3 regions of the Janthinobacterium sp. GW821-FHT03C10 genome follow, and region 3 is predicted to be linked to each of the others. Evidence: predicted binding sites of a transcription regulator. Region 3 holds the regulator's gene; each other region holds the start of a gene.

Region 1 (5,120 bases), on a different contig from region 3:
GCCGCCGCCCCGCCCCGCCCTTTGGAGCAGAATCTTGCTGAACAGGTCAGCGCGGCCGCCGCGCCATCGCAAGCCCTTGCCAAAAAGGCAGTGCCGGCCATCCCGCAGTTCGTGCTGCCGCAGCCCGATGCCGCGCCCATGCCCCAGCAAGCCGAGAGCATCGCGGCCGTTGCCGAGGTGCGCCATGCCGCCGTCACGCCGGCACCGGTAGCCACGGCGTCTGTCGCGGCGGCACCGCCCTCGCCTGCTCTGCCGCCCGCGCCACAGGAGCTGCGCAGCGGCGTATCGAGCTGGGAAGGCAAGGTTTTGGCGCGCATGGAGCGCTTCCGCCGCTACCCGACGGCGTCGCGCGCGAAGCAGGAACAGGGCGTGGTGTATCTGCGCTGCCGCATCGACCGCGATGGCCAGGTGCTGGCGGCCGCCATCGAGCGCAGTTCCGGTTCCGCGGCGCTGGATCAGGCCGCGCTCGACACTTTGCAACGGGCGGCGCCACTGCCGCGCATTCCCAAGGAACGGCCGGACCCGCTGGAATTATCGATTCCCGTCGAATTTTCCATCGGCTGAACACGAAAAAACCGCGTTTACTCTCGCCAAACACCCATATAGACATTATTTGCATATTCAAAGCAAGATTCTGTCGTAGGAGTAATAACACGATCGGAGGTATACTACGCAACCGACGTAACAGGCTGGGCGATTTGGCCCCTGCAAGCAAGCCTGTCACGGTCCAATAAAAAAGGAAACACTGCATGACCACACCACACCGTACGCCGGTGATTCGCATCGATGGCGCGAACAAGACCTTCGCGCTGCCCAAGGGCGAACAATTCCACGCGGTCAAATCGGTCACGCTGGAAGTCTATCCCGGTGATATTTTCGGCCTGATCGGCAAGAGCGGCGCCGGCAAATCGACCCTGCTGCGCCTGATTAACCTGCTCGAACGTCCCGACAGCGGCACCATTACCGTGGCCGGGCGCGAACTGACGCGCCTGGGCAAGAGCGCATTGCGCGACGCGCGCCAGAACATCGGCATGATTTTCCAGCAGTTCAACCTGCTGCAAAACGCCAGCGTCTTCGACAACGTCGCCTTCCCCCTGAAAATCCACGGCACGGCCAAGGGCGAGCAGATCGCCGCCCGCGTCGAGGAATGCCTGGCGCTCGTCGGCCTGTCCGACAAGCTGCACAGCTATCCGGCGCAACTGTCCGGCGGGCAGAAACAGCGCGTGGCGATCGCCCGCGCCCTGGCCAGCCACCCCGACGTGCTGCTGTGCGACGAGCCGACCTCCGCGCTGGACGCGGAAACGACGCGCGCCCTGCTCGACACCCTGCGCGACATCAATGCGCGCCTGGGCGTGACCATCGTCATCGTCAGCCATGAGCTGTCGGTGCTGGGCGCCATCTGCAACCGCGTGGCCGTCGTGGAAAACGGCGCCATCGCCGAACAATTCGATCTGAGCGACACGGCCACCCCGCGCAAGACGGCGCTGGGACGCGAGCTGGCTTATTACGGCACCGAGGCGTTTGAAGCCACCGCATGGAAGGATGCAACACATGTTTGAAGAATCGATCAATAACGTCGTCAACCTGCTGCCGGAAATCTGGGTGGCGCTGGGCCAGACCATGACCATGCTGGGCATCGGCTTGACCGCCGCCATCCTGATCGGCGGCCCGCTGGGCATCCTGCTGTTCCTCGTCTCGGAAGGCCAGTCGCTGGAAAACCGCCCCCTGTCGACCATCCTGGGCTGGCTGGTGAATACCGTGCGCAGCTTCCCCTTCATCATCCTGCTGGTCGCCCTGACGCCGTTTACGCGCATCATCGCGGGCACCTCGATCGGCCCGCTGGCAGCTGCCGTGCCGCTGTCGTTCGCCGCCATTCCCTACCTGGCGCGCCTGGTGGAACAGAACCTGCGCGAAGTGCCGCGCGGCGTGATCGAGGCGGCGCACGCCATGGGCGCGTCGGAGCTGCAGATCATCTTCCGCGTGCTGCTGGTCGAAGCGCGTTCCGGCCTCGTGCTGGCACTGACCGTGCTGTCGATCAGCTTCCTGTCGTATTCGGCCGTGGCCGGCGTGGTGGGCGGCGGCGGCATCGGCGACCTGGCCATCCGCTACGGCTACTACCGCTTCGAGACGGACATCATGGTCGCTACAGTCGCCATCCTGATCGTGCTGGTGCAAACCATCCAGTTCGCCGGCACGCGCATCGCCAAGCGCCTCGACAAACGTTAATTCAAATTCAGAAACAAGGACCTGCATGAACCACATTCGCCGCACCCTGCTGCTGGCCGCCGCCAGCCTGACCCTCGCCACCGCCGCCCACGCCAAGGACCCGAAGGAAATCGTCATCGGCACCAGCTCCGGCCCCTACTCGGACCAGCTGAAGCTGGGCATCAAGCCCATCCTGGAAAAACAGGGCTACAAGGTCAAGATCGTCGAATTCAACGACTACGTGCAGCCGAACTACGCGCTGGCCGAAGGCTCGCTGGACGCCAACGTGTTCCAGCACATCGTGTATCTGACCAAGTTCGCCACCGATAACAAGCTGCCACTGAGTTCATTGATCACCGTGCCGACCATGCCGATCGGCCTGTACGGCGGCAAGCAAAAGACGCTGGCCGAAGTCAGGAACGGCGCCACCATCACCATGCCGAACGACCCGACCAACCAGGCGCGCGCGCTGGTGATGCTGGCCAAGATGGGCTGGATCAAGCTGAAACCGAACGTCGACCCGCTGCGCGCGTCCGAGCGCGACGTACTGGAGAACCCGAAGAAGCTGAAACTGGTGCCGCTGGAAGCGGCGCAGTTGCCACGCTCGCTGGCGGACGCCGACTACGCTTTCGTCAACGGCAACTTCGCCCTGGCCGCCGGCATGAAGCTGACGTCGGCCCTCTCCGTGGAAAAGATCTCGGACAGCTACATCAACCTGGTCGCCATCCGCACGGCCGACAAGGCCAAGCCCTGGGTCAAGGACCTGGAAGCGGCCTACCGCTCGCGCGCCTTCCTCGACGCCACCAACAAATACCTGGCCGGCTACGAAAAGACGGACTACCAGCTGGCGCTGGAAAAGACGCTGAAAAAATAAACGGCGTGCACCAAACGTAAAAAGGACGGCCAAGGCCGTCCTTTTTTATTGTCCGCGCCTTGCGGGCGCCATCACTATTTAGAAGCGGTAACCGACGCCGACACCGATCAGCAATGGATCGACCTTGACTTCGCTGGCCTTGGCGCCACCGATGAACACATCGCTGCGAATCTGCACTTTCTTGATGTCGAAGTTCAAGGACCAGTTTTTGTCCAGCTTGTAGTCGACACCGGCTTGCAGCGAGTAGCCCCAGCTGTCATGCTCGAGGCGGCCGGCGCCGTTCAGCAATTTCACGTCCGAGATATTCGTGTAGTTGATACCGGCACCCACGTAAGGGCTGAACTGTTTTTCAGGCATGAAGTGGTATTGCAGCGACAGGGTCGGCGGCAGGTGCTTGAAGGTACCGATATTGTTGCCGTCGAGCTTGACGTCATGCTTTTGCGGGTAAGTCAGGATCAGCTCGGCAGCGATATTCGGGGTGAAGAAGTACGAAATATCGATTTCAGGAATCGTCTTGCTGCTGACCGTCAAACGGTCGGATGCGCCGACGCCACCAACAGGAGCAGATTTATCGGCCGGATCGATGTGCACGGCGCGCGCACGGACCAGCCATGGGCCTTCCTGTGCCATTGCGTTGCCGGCGAATGCGCCGATGGCGGCCAAAACGATTGCTGCTGCAGTTGCGGACTTTTTCATTTTATTTTCCTCTGTCGTTAAGTAACGCTGCGAAGTCTAAGAGTGCAGTGCAACAAAAACTTTGATCCACATCAAATAGTGCTAGATGGCATCAACAGAGGGATTTTTTCCTTTGCCCAGGTCAAGAAAATGCGGCATTGCAAAATCAGGCCGCCTCGGCGAACAGGCTGGCGACCCAGTCTGCAAACACGCGCACGCGCGGCGACAATTGCCGGTGGTGGGGATACAGCACGGACACGGGCAGCGGGTCGGGACGCCAGTCCCGCAGCACTTCCACCAGCTCGCCAGACGCCAGCGCCCGCTCCAGGTGATAACGGGGCGCCTGGATCAAGCCCATGCCCGCGCGGCAGCAGGCGTGATACGCGTCCGCGTTATTGACGGACACGCTGCCCGGCAAGGCCACGCTGTGCCGCTGCCCATCCGCCTTGAAATCGAAGGGCCAGACCTTGCCCGTCTGGGCGGAAAAGAAATTGACGGCGCGGTGGCCCGCCAGCTGCGCCAGGTTTTCCGGCGTGCCGTGTGCGGCCAGGTAGGCGGGGCTGGCGCACGTCACCTGCTCCAGCAGCGCCACCCTGCGCGCCACCATCGACGAATCGCTCAACTCCCCCACGCGCAGCACGCAATCGACGCCTTCGCGCACCAGGTCGACGAGGCGGTCGCCCATGCCGATTTCCAGTTCGATCAAGGGATAGCGGGCGCAGAACCGGTCCAGCACGGGCATGACGAAGTGCATGGCCAGGGTCGCGTGCAGGTCGATGCGCAGCTTGCCGGCCGGCTGCCGCGCCGCCGAGGAAAACACGGCTTCCGTTTCTTCCAGGTCCGCCAGCAGGCGCGCGCAGCGCTGGTAATACGCCTCGCCATCGGGCGTGGGCGTCACTTGCCGCGTGGTCCGCTGCAGCAGGCGCACGCGCAGCCGCGCTTCAAGCTGCTTGATCGCATGCGTGACGGTGGCCTTCGGATAGCCAAGGTCATGCGCCGCCTGCGTGAAACTGCGCAGTTCGACGATGCGGGTAAAGATGCGCATCGCATCGAATCGGTCCATGGCCCCTCCATTGTTATTGTCTGCTGCACAGTGTAGCGATCCGGGTGCCATTTTTCCATTCTTAACTATCGCGCTGGCAAACTTGTCCGCAACGCAAGCACTACTTGCACCGATGTCACTGGATTGCCGCCTGCCCATGCAGCATACTATTTTCAATGCGCACATGAGAATGGTAATGATTATCATTTGCGATATAATGGCTTACCTCGCTCAGCGATTACAAAAAGGAATGGGAGACATGGATATATTGAGGGAACTGCGTGAATCGGGCTTGAAAGTGACCATCCCCCGCTTGCGGATTCT
Region 2 (5,120 bases), on a different contig from region 3:
TGGTGCTGTATGCGGCCTTGATGGGTTCGCAGGACGAGCGTACGCGCGAAGCGGGCCTGCTGCGCGCCCTGGGCGCCACGCGGCGCCAGCTGGCCCAGTCGCAGCTGATCGAGTTTTCCCTCGTCGGCGCGCTGGCCGGCCTGCTGGCCGCCTCGGGCGCGGCCGCCATGGGCTGGGCCCTGGCCACGTACCAGTTCAAGTTCGCCTGGAGCTTCGCACCGGGCGTGTGGGCCTTCGGCCTGCTGGCCGGCGCCCTGTGCGCCATCGCCGGAGGCTGGCTGGGTTTGCGCAATGTCCTGAAACATCCGCCGCTACAGACCTTACGGGAAGGCTAAACACTGACGCTGTCGCCCGCGCCCGCGCGTAGAAATTGCGCGTAGGACATGACCGGCTGCCCCAGTTGGTGCGCCGGCACGTCGAACAGGGCCCAGAAATACGTCACGCGGCCCAGGCAGATGGTGGGGGCGGCGCAATAGCGGAACCAGTTTTCGCCGATGTGCGCCGCATACATGCCGTCGCTGTCGGCGTCGGAAAAGTACGGGATCACGCGCATTTCCAGCAGGGCCAGCAGCAGCGACCCCGGTGCGTCGCTGTCGCGCGCCATTTCGTACTGCGTGTGCAGGCTGCGCTCCGTCTCGATGATCATCAGCTTGGCGTGGCCGTCGCGCGTGAAGAACAGGATGCCGCTGGGATTGGGAAAGATATAGAACTCGACGAAGCCGTGACGCTTGCACAGCTCGTGCACCACGGCGGCCAGCGCCTCGTCTTGCAGGAAACTGTAGTCGTGCAGCATCAGCAGGTCGCGCACGGTCTCCGTTTGCTGCAGGAAAAATTCGCCTTGCAGGCTGACGATTTCCTGTTCCAGGATGTCGAGCGCATCGTCGTCGCTCTTCTTGATGTAGCGGTCGATCAAGCCCCGGTTGAAGGCCGTCACGGCCACCTTTTCGTCGGCCGCGCCCGTAAATAAAATCTTCTTGCACGGCAAGTCGCGCACGGCCTGGCAAAATTCCAGGCCATTCATCTGCGGCATCGAGTAATCGACCACCAGCACGGAGGGCACGGCAAAGCGCTGCGCCTGGCCGCTGATGCGCCAGATGCGTTCGATGTCGAGCGCCACGTTGCACTGGTCGGGCGGCAGGTTTTGCGTGTCGAAGTTGACGTGCAGCGGCGTTTCGCCCGGCTGCGTGCTGTGGCGCAGCCAGTGCAGCGCGCTGCTGGTGTCGTGGAACGTCTTGCGCGCCAGGCCGGGATCGAGCTGGAACGCCAGGCTTTTCAGGAAGGAATCGCTGTCGTCGATCAATACGGTCAGGGTCGGATGGGTGTAGACGGGCAGTTGCATGCGTCACCTCGCGCGGTGGATGGATGGAAAACGGCTGTGCCTGGTGCTGGCGTGTGTCTGCGGAAACTCCAGCACGAAGATGGCATACGCGCCTTCGCGCGCGACGCAACTGATGCGCGCATGCCAGGCTTGCATGATTTGCCGGCACAGGGCCAGGCCGATGCCGCTGCCGTTGTGCGAGGGATAGGAATAGAAACGGTCGAAGATCAGCGGCAACCGGCTGGCCGCGATGCCGCAGCCCGTATCGATGAACAGCAGGCGCGGCACGGGCCGCGCGCCATCGATGACGATGCGCACGCGGCCCTTGCCGGCGCGCTGGATGCCTTTCAAGGCATTGCGCAGCAAGTTCAGCAGGATGACCACGCACAGTTCGGACTGGCCGGAAAAGCTGAAGTCGGCGCGCACGTCGACCTTGACGATGTCGCGCTGCGCCGTGCTGGTAAACGGGTAGCGGCGCAGGACGGCCGTCACGCTGTCGTGCATGGCGACCGTCTCGTTCGCTTCGAGCTTGCGGTTGACGGCGCTGGCGCTGAGCAGGAACAGATCGATCATATGGTGCATATGGCGCACTTCGAAGCGGATGCGCGCCAGCGCGTCCAGGCTGTCCGCATCGGGCGGCTGGCCTTGCGGGTTTTGCTGCTCCCCATGCTGCCCCCTTTGCGGCCCCCTTTGCTGCAGCCCCCGTTGCAGCCCGCGCACGTTCGCCTCGACGCTGACGAGGGGCGTGCGCAATTCGTGCGCCACGCTGCCCAGCCCGGCAGCCAGTCCGGCCAGCTTTTCCTGCGCACCCACATGGCGCCCCACCTTGACGACGGACAGCACGGCAATCGTGAACCAGTGCACGGGCAATTGCTGCAAGACGTCGCGGCTGAGCAAAAAGGCGGGATCGCCGGCCACGGCAAACGCCAGGCAGGCCAGCACGGTGCCGCTCAGGTAGGCGAGGACGGCGATGCGCGTATCGAAGTGAAACAGCACGATCAGCGCCACCAGCAGCGAATGTACCCACAGCGCCGAAGCGTGGTTCATCAGGAACATATACGTGAAGAAAAACGGCAGTTCGAAGGTCAGCCCCAGGAACAGGTAGACGCTGAACCAGGTGTTGCTGACGCGGTCAGGCCATAGCGCGGGCAGGAACAGCAGCGCCGCCACGGTGCGCAGCAGCAGCGATTCGTATTCTTGCGGAAAGAAATAATGCCATAGCGCGTAGTACAGGGGCATGCCCAGCGCACCGATGAGCGCCAGGGCGCGCACCTGGGCGCGCCGCACGGGCGTGTGTTCGATGGCGTCGTGGAAATGCAGGAAAGGCTGGAGCAGCTTGCCTTGCCACCGTATTCCGGAAGGGGACTGCGCATGCATCATGGTCAGGGGGCGTGTTCGTTGAGGCGTGTCAATACAACATCATCGGCGGGTTCCCGCCCTATCAGCAGAATATCGGCATAACTGTTGAGCTGTATCAATCTCTTGCCGGATGGCTCGCGCATGTTGGACGCGGTAGTTCCCACCGCAACCAATCAGGAGTCCCTATGTCACACGCCATTTCCCCCCTGTCGTCCCGCGCCATCCACGCCGAGCAGCTGATGCCTGCCTTCGTGCGCGCGCGCATGGATGAGCATTACGTCGAGCGCGTCGAGAAGCTGCTTGGCGGCGAACACCTGCACGAATGGCAAGCTATGCCGGCAGGTGCCGTGATGCTCGCTGGCAATGACTATCTGAACATCGCCGGCGAGGCGGCCCTGCTGGCGGCCCAGGCGCGCGTCTTGCAGGACGGCGGCGCCATGCTGATGTCGTCCGTGTTCCTGCAGGAAGGCAGCCGCCAGCACCGGCTCGAACGCAAGCTGGCGGATTTTCTCGGCAGCGAAGCGTGCGTGCTGGCGCAGTCGGGCTGGGCCGCCAATGTGGGCTTGCTGCAAAGCCTGGCCGGGCCCGGCATTCCCGTGTACCTGGACATGCAGGCGCACGCTTCGCTGTGGGAGGGCGTGCAATCGGCGCAAGCCGTGCCCGTCGCCTTCCTGCACAACGATGGCGCCCACCTGCGGCGCCAGCTCGACAAGCACGGCCCCGGCATCATCGTCGTCGATGCGCTGTACAGCACCAACGGCAGCGTGGCGCCCTTGCTGGACATGGTGGAAATCGCCGAGCGCAGCGGCAGCATGCTGATCGTCGACGAATCGCACTCGCTGGGCACGCACGGGCCGCAGGGCGCGGGCCTGGTGGTGGAGCTGGGCCTGGCCGGGCGCGTGCATTTCCGCACGGCGTCGCTGGCCAAGGCGTTCGCGGGCCGGGCGGGGCTGATTACCTGTTCGGCCCGTTTCAAGGGATATTTTTTGTCCGCCTCACGGCCCGCCATCTTCAGTTCCTGCCTGCTGGAACATGAGCTGGCCTGGTTCGATGTGGCGCTCGATTTCATCCGCGCCGCCGACGCCCGTCGTGCCGCCCTGCGCCGCCACAGCGTGCAGCTGCGCCAGGGCTTGATGGATCTCGGCTACAACGTCAGCGATGGCACCGAGCAGATCATTGCGCTGGAAGCGGGCAGCGAACCCGATACCTTGCTCCTGCGCAAGGCGCTGGAACGGCACGGCATCTACGGCGCCGTCTTCTGTGCGCCGGCCACGCCGAAGAACCGTTCGCTGGTGCGCCTGACCCTGAACGCGGGCCTGCGCGAGGACGAGTGCGCAAGGGTGCTGGCCGCCTGCGCCGCCATCCGTGACGAGACGGGCATGGCGCGCTGGCCATCGACGCGGCGCCTGCGCAAGCTGGCGCTGGTGTAGCGCGCGTCAGCCGTTGGCGGGCTGCTTGCCGGCGATCGTGCCCAGCAGCATGGACAGGGGCGCCAGCTGGTCCGCGCTGGCGGTGCCCAGCAATTCCTGGCCCAGCGCCTGCGCCGTCGTATGCGCGTGCGCCAGCAATGCCAGTCCCGCCTCGGTGATGGCGGCATAGCCGACGCGCGCATCGCGTTGGTCGGCCTGGCGCGCCACCAGGCCGATCTTTTCCAGCGGCATCAGCGAGCGCGTGATGCCGGACGCCGTCAGCGCCAGGCGCTCGGCCAGGTCGATGCGGCGCAGGCGCCCGCCGGGCGCCCGCTGCAAGTGGTACAGCAATTGGTAATCGCTGAAACTCAGGCCATGCAGATTGCCCAGGATGCTGTCGAAGCGGCGCACGATGAGCGCCTGGGCGCGCGCCAGGCGCAGGCAGAAGTCCAGCGCGCTGGCGCCGTCCGGCGGCGGGGAAGGGTGATCGGTCATGGGTTTCCTTGTGTTGGCTGCGCAGTGCTTGAGTGCGCAAGTGTAAAGCATGGCCGCTCAATACAGGGATTGCCCTTGTTCCAGCAGTTGCGCCCGGTGCAGGGCCAGCAGGGCGGCCAGCTCGGCGTCCGCATCGAAGGCGGGATCGTCGGATTGATCGACGGTGTCAATGATGTCGAAGCGGAAAGCCGCCGCACCGTCGCGCCGCCAGTCCGCCTGCAGGCGGGCGTTGCGGTGCGTGCCCAGCGTGAGTTCGAAGCGGTGGCGGTTCAGCGTGCCGGGCGCGTTGCGGCTGCGTTCGAGCAGGGTGCATCCGCTGGGCAGGTGGCGCAGCGCGAGGATGCCCAGCGCGGGCGCTTGTTGCCGGTAAGCTGCTTTCAAGGCTGCTTGCTGTGTTTTATCCATGTCATGCAGATTGCCCAGGATGCTGTCGAAGCGGCGCACGATGAGCGCCTGGGCGCGCGCCAGGCGCAGGCAGAAGTCCAGCGCGCTGGCGCCGTCCGGCGGCGGGGAAGGGTGATCGGTCATGGGTTTCCTTG
Region 3 (5,120 bases):
TCAATACGCCGATGCCGCGCTGGTGGATGTGGCTGTTCTACATCACCATCGTCTTCGCGCTGGCCTACCTGTTCCTGTATCCGGGCCTGGGCAACTACGCCGGCAGCCTGGGCTGGAAATCGACGGGCCAGTACGAGGAAGAGCTGAAGAAGGCGGAAGCCGACTACGGTCCCCTGTTCAACAAGTACCTGAGCCAGGACTTGAAGACGGTGGCGGCCGATCCGCAGGCGCAAGCCATCGGCCAGCGTTTGTTCCTGACCTACTGCGCGCAATGCCACGGTTCGGATGCGCGCGGCAACAAGGGCTTCCCCAACCTGACGGACAAGGACTGGCTGTATGGCGGCGAACCCGACATCATCAAGACCACCATCATGCACGGCCGCAATGGGCAGATGCCGCCGATGGGCGCCGCGCTGGGCTCCGAAAAGGATGTCGAGAACGTGGCCCATTACGTGCTGAGCCTGTCCGGTTCCACCTCGGACCCCGTCAAGTCCGTGTTGGGCAAGGCCAAGTTTGGCGCCTGCATGGCCTGTCACGGCGCCGATGCGAAGGGCAACCAGATGCTCGGTGCGCCTAACCTGACGGACAAGGTGTGGCTGTACGGCGGCAGCGCCGATACCATCATGGAAACCGTGCGCAAGGGACGCAGCAACACCATGCCGGCCTTCAGCGATTTCCTCGGCGAATCCAAGGTACACGTGCTGTCGGCGTATGTCTGGAGCCTGTCGAATCCCCAGACGCCCGTGAAATGATGTAATGGAACCTCAAGTCATCAAGATGTATGCGGCCCGCGAGCAAATCTACCCTCGCGAGGCCAAAGGACGCTACGCTACCTGGCGATGGGTATGCGTATGGCTTACCCAGCTCGCGTTCTACGGCTTGCCGTGGTTGACCTGGAATGGCAGGCAAGCCCTGCTGTTCGATTTGACCACGCGCAAGTTCTACATTTTCGGCGTCGTGCTGTGGCCCCAGGATTTCATCTATCTGGCGGCCCTGCTGATCATCTGTGCGTATTTGTTGTTCCTCGTCACGGCCATTGCCGGGCGGGTATGGTGCGGCTTTTCTTGCCCGCAAACGGTATACACGGAAATCTTCCTGTGGGTCGAACGCCGCATCGAGGGCACGCGCAGCGCGCGCATGGCCCTCGACAGGCAGGGTCCCTCCGTGCGCAAGGCATTCAAGAAGACGGCCAAGCACCTGGTCTGGGGCGCCATCGCCCTGTGGACGGGCTTTACCTTTGTCGGCTACTTCACGCCGATCAAGGAACTGGCGCGCGAGGTGACCACCCTCAATTTCGGTCCCTGGGAATGGTTCTGGGTCTTGTTCTACAGCCTGGCAACCTACGGCAACGCAGGCTGGCTGCGCGAGCAGGTGTGCAAATACATGTGCCCCTACGCGCGCTTCCAGAGCGCCATGTTCGACCAGGACACGCTGATCATCACCTACGATGCCAAGCGCGGCGAACCACGCGGCGCCATGAGCAAGAAGGCTGGCAACAACGACAAGCTGGGCGACTGCATCGACTGCACCCTGTGCGTGCAGGTGTGTCCGACCGGCATCGATATCCGCAACGGCCTGCAGTATGAATGCATCGGCTGCGCCGCCTGCGTCGATGCCTGCAATACCGTGATGGACAAGGTCGAACGGCCGCGTGGCCTGATACGCTACAGCACCGACCATGCGATGGAAAACAACTTCAATTCGAAGCAGATCCGCCAGCGCGCCATGCGCCCGCGCGTGCTGATCTACACTTCCATCCTGGCCCTGATCATCATCGCCGTGTGTACTTCGCTGGCCCTGCGCACGCCGCTGAAAATGGACGTGATCCGCGACCGCGGTTCGATGGGACGCGAAGTGGAAGACGGCATGATCGAAAACGTCTACCGCCTGCAGATCATGAACACCTCCGAGCAAAGCCAGCATTTCAAAATCAGCGCATCCGGCTTGCCGGGCCTGACCTTGCTGACACGCGAGGAAGTGACGTTGCAGCCGACGGAAACGCTGGGCTGGCCGATCCGCCTGCGCGTGCCGCACGGCGTCGGCGAGAAGGGTTCGAACAAGATTGCAATCGAATTGCACTCGCTGGACGACCCGTCGCTGCACGTGCGCGAAAGCGCGGTCTTCATCGTGCCGCGCTAATGCAGGAAGGCCGGTCCCCGCATGGGGGCCGGCCATTTACACAGGAGAAATAGCATGTCCGACAGTCTGAAACTGCAAGCCCCCGTTGCCCCGTGGTACAAGCACCGCTGGCCATGGCTGCTGATGATCGGTCCCGGCCTGTCCGTGGTCGTCGGCAGCTTCATGGGTTATATCGCGTTTACACAACCCGATGCGCTGGTGGTGGGCGACTATTACAAGCAGGGCAAGGCCATCAACCAGGATTTGAAGCGCGACACGATCGCCAGCGACCTGGCCATGGATACGACCCTGGCGTATGACGTCGCCGCAGCGCGCCTGAGCGGTTCCGTGCACAGCTTCGGCAAGGCGTACCAGAGGCCTTTGCTGCTGCACCTGGCGCATGCGACCCTGCCGGAAAAGGATATCAAGCTGCTGGTGCAGCCCGATGCGGCCGGCAATTTTTCCGTGGCGCTGCCGATGCTCGAACGCAGCCGCTGGCAGGTGCTGGTGGAAAATGACAAGCGCGAGTGGCGCCTGTCCGGTATCTGGACCTGGCCGCTACAACGCAGCATCGCGCTGCACGCGGATGAAGAGCTATAACGTACAGCGCCGGGAAAAAACCGTAGCGAGCGGCAGTGATTTGTGGCTGAGAAGCGCAGCTGTGCTAGAGCACAGCGAGCATCGCAGGCCGCAAAGCGCGACGCGCAGTAGGTTTTGACGGTGCTGTTATTTGCAGACGTCCGTGCCGGCCGTAATGGCCTTCAATTTCGCCGGCTGCAGGATCTCGATCTCTCGGTTGGAGACGCGCAGCCAGCCTTCCTTCTTGAATTTCGACAATAAACGGCTGACGCTTTCGATGGTCAGGCCCAGGTAGTTGCCGATTTCCTCGCGCGACATGCGCAACTGGAATTTACTGCTCGAATAGCCGCGCGCTTCATAGCGCGACGCCAGGTTGACGATGAAGGCGGCAAAGCGCTGCGTCGCCTGCATATTGCCCAGCAACAGCATCACGCTTTGCTCGCGCGTGATTTCCTGGCTCATCATGCGGTGGAAATGGCGCAGCAGGGTCGGCATGTTGCCCAGCAATTGTTCCAGGCTGGAAAACGGGATTTCACACACTTCGCTGTCTTCCAGGGCCACCGCATTACAGTGGTGGCGGTCGGCGCTGATGGCGTCCATGCCCAGCAGTTCGCCAGCCATCTGGAAACCCGTCACCTGCTCTTCGCCGCCCGGATTGATCTGGTAGGTCTTGAAGTGGCCCAGGCGGATCGCGTACAGGTTCTGGAACGAGTCGCCGATGCGGAACAGCGAGGCGCCGCGCACGATCTTGCGGCGGCGGCCGATGATCTGGTCCAGCCTGTCCATGTCGCCCACATCGAGGCCCATCGGCAGGCACAATTGATGCATGCTGCAGGTCGAGCATCGCGCACGCAACGCTTCCACGGTCACTGTGGGCAAGGTTGGAGTGAGTAGCGCTTCAGTCATGTCGGTACCTTTTAGAAAATGCAACAACAAGTTTACTGCATACAGGGTTGCCGTGTGCCAATTTCACCGCAATTTCACCGAATAAACGACGTCCCGCCTTTAATTATATGGCAACATCGTCAAAAGCCCATGCGGAGAGGGCAATTTGCGTGGCGGCGCTTGCCAAGCTGGGGTATTGATAGGAAAATTCCTGACAGCATTATTTGCCGCCTGTGCCGCCCGGTACTGAAAAGGAAATCATGAAGCCTCTCGGCATCAAAGCAAAAGTCGCGCTGGCCACCAGCCTGACCTCGATCGCCATGATCGCGCTGGTCACCATGATCCAGGTGCAGCACATGCGCGACGATTTCACCCGGGTACTGCTGAGCCAGCAGTCGTCCCTGATCAGCCGCACCGCCGCCGAGCTCGACGACAAGCTGGGGATGCTGCTGCAGATCGTCACCCTGACGGCCCGGCAGCAGCCGCCGGAACTGATCGCCCAGCCCGCCCAGTTGCGCGAATACTATTCGCGCCGCTCGATGCTGGTGCTGTTCGACGACGTGCTGGTGCTCGACGCGCACGGCGCCGTCGTGGCCGACATGCCGGAAGTGGCGGGGCGCGCCGGCATCAACGTCGCCGAGCGCGAGTATTTCCAGACCGTGCTGCGCACGCGCCAGCCCATGATCACCGAGCCGATGCTGGGCAAATCGAGCGGCATGCCCATCGTGCAGATGGTGGCGCCCGTGCTGGCCGCCGACGGCCAGGTGGCCGGCGTGGTGATCGGCGTGCTGCGCCTGTACAAGGACAACCTGCTGGGGCGTTTGCGCTCGGAAAAGATCGGCAAGAGCGGCTATTACTTCATCCTCACGCGCGGCGCCGTGCCGCGCTACGTGCTGCACCCCGATACCAGCCGTTTGCTGCAGCCGCGCCTGCCGAACGCCAACCTGACGACCACTCAGCTGCTGAAGGACGATGGCGAAGGCAGCATGGTCAGCACCAACAGCCGCGGCATCACGGCCGTCAACAGCTTCAAGCGCCTGAAATCGGTGAACTGGCTGCTGGCCGCCTCGCTGCCCCTCGACGACGCCTTCGAACCGTTCGACGGCGTGCTGTACCGGCTGGTGCTGTGGAGCATCCTCGCCTCGCTGCTGGCCGCAGCCGTGCTGGGCTGGGTCACCGTACGCCTGCTGTCGCCCCTGGTGCGCCTGCGCGACACCCTGCAGGCGCTGCGCACCAGCGGCAGCCGTTTCACCCCCGTTCCCGTGCAGCAGCGCGACGAGATCGGCGAGCTGACGGAAGCCTTCAACGGCCTGATGAGCGAACGCGACCGGCTGCAGCAGGAACTCGAATCGCGCGCGGCGGAGCTGGAACAGGAGCGCGACCGGGCCGAGGCGGCCAACCGCGCGAAGAGCGATTTCGTGGCCAACATGAGCCATGAAATCCGCACGCCCCTCAATGCCGTGCTGGGCATGGTGTATTTGCTGGGCAATACCAAGCTCGATACGGAACAGCGCAAGTATCTGACCATGGTGCGCGTG

Evidence for each region. Region 3 encodes FNR, which switches genes on or off when oxygen is low (the NO sensors DNR and NnrR bind a similar motif). Its sites were predicted from a motif close to TTGATNNNNATCAA; they were not measured.
Region 1: the regulator FNR is predicted to act here: its motif matches at 3,837-3,850, upstream of AC07VH_RS08785 (OmpW/AlkL family protein).
Region 2: the regulator FNR is predicted to act here: its motif matches at 2,783-2,796, upstream of cqsA (alpha-hydroxyketone-type quorum-sensing autoinducer synthase).

The regions. Positions count from the first base shown of each region.
Region 1 covers NZ_JBWKUN010000002.1:219,869-224,988, forward strand. The annotation lists gene AC07VH_RS08765 (TonB family protein) at 1-564, shown strand, start outside; gene AC07VH_RS08770 (methionine ABC transporter ATP-binding protein) at 750-1,559, shown strand; gene AC07VH_RS08775 (methionine ABC transporter permease) at 1,552-2,226, shown strand; gene AC07VH_RS08780 (MetQ/NlpA family ABC transporter substrate-binding protein) at 2,252-3,079, shown strand; gene AC07VH_RS08785 (OmpW/AlkL family protein) at 3,158-3,775, opposite strand; gene AC07VH_RS08790 (LysR family transcriptional regulator) at 3,921-4,817, opposite strand; gene fur (ferric iron uptake transcriptional regulator) at 5,056-5,120, shown strand, end outside.
Region 2 covers NZ_JBWKUN010000007.1:315,671-320,790, reverse strand. The annotation lists gene AC07VH_RS23475 (ABC transporter permease) at 1-335, shown strand, start outside; gene AC07VH_RS23470 (response regulator) at 332-1,339, opposite strand; gene AC07VH_RS23465 (sensor histidine kinase) at 1,343-2,698, opposite strand; gene cqsA (alpha-hydroxyketone-type quorum-sensing autoinducer synthase) at 2,863-4,107, shown strand; gene AC07VH_RS23455 (MarR family winged helix-turn-helix transcriptional regulator) at 4,114-4,581, opposite strand; gene AC07VH_RS23450 (GIY-YIG nuclease family protein) at 4,639-5,109, opposite strand.
Region 3 covers NZ_JBWKUN010000005.1:66,993-72,112, forward strand. The annotation lists gene ccoP (cytochrome-c oxidase, cbb3-type subunit III) at 1-752, shown strand, start outside; gene ccoG (cytochrome c oxidase accessory protein CcoG) at 757-2,139, shown strand; gene AC07VH_RS17405 (FixH family protein) at 2,194-2,718, shown strand; gene fnr (fumarate/nitrate reduction transcriptional regulator Fnr) at 2,845-3,603, opposite strand; gene AC07VH_RS17415 (response regulator) at 3,843-5,120, shown strand, end outside.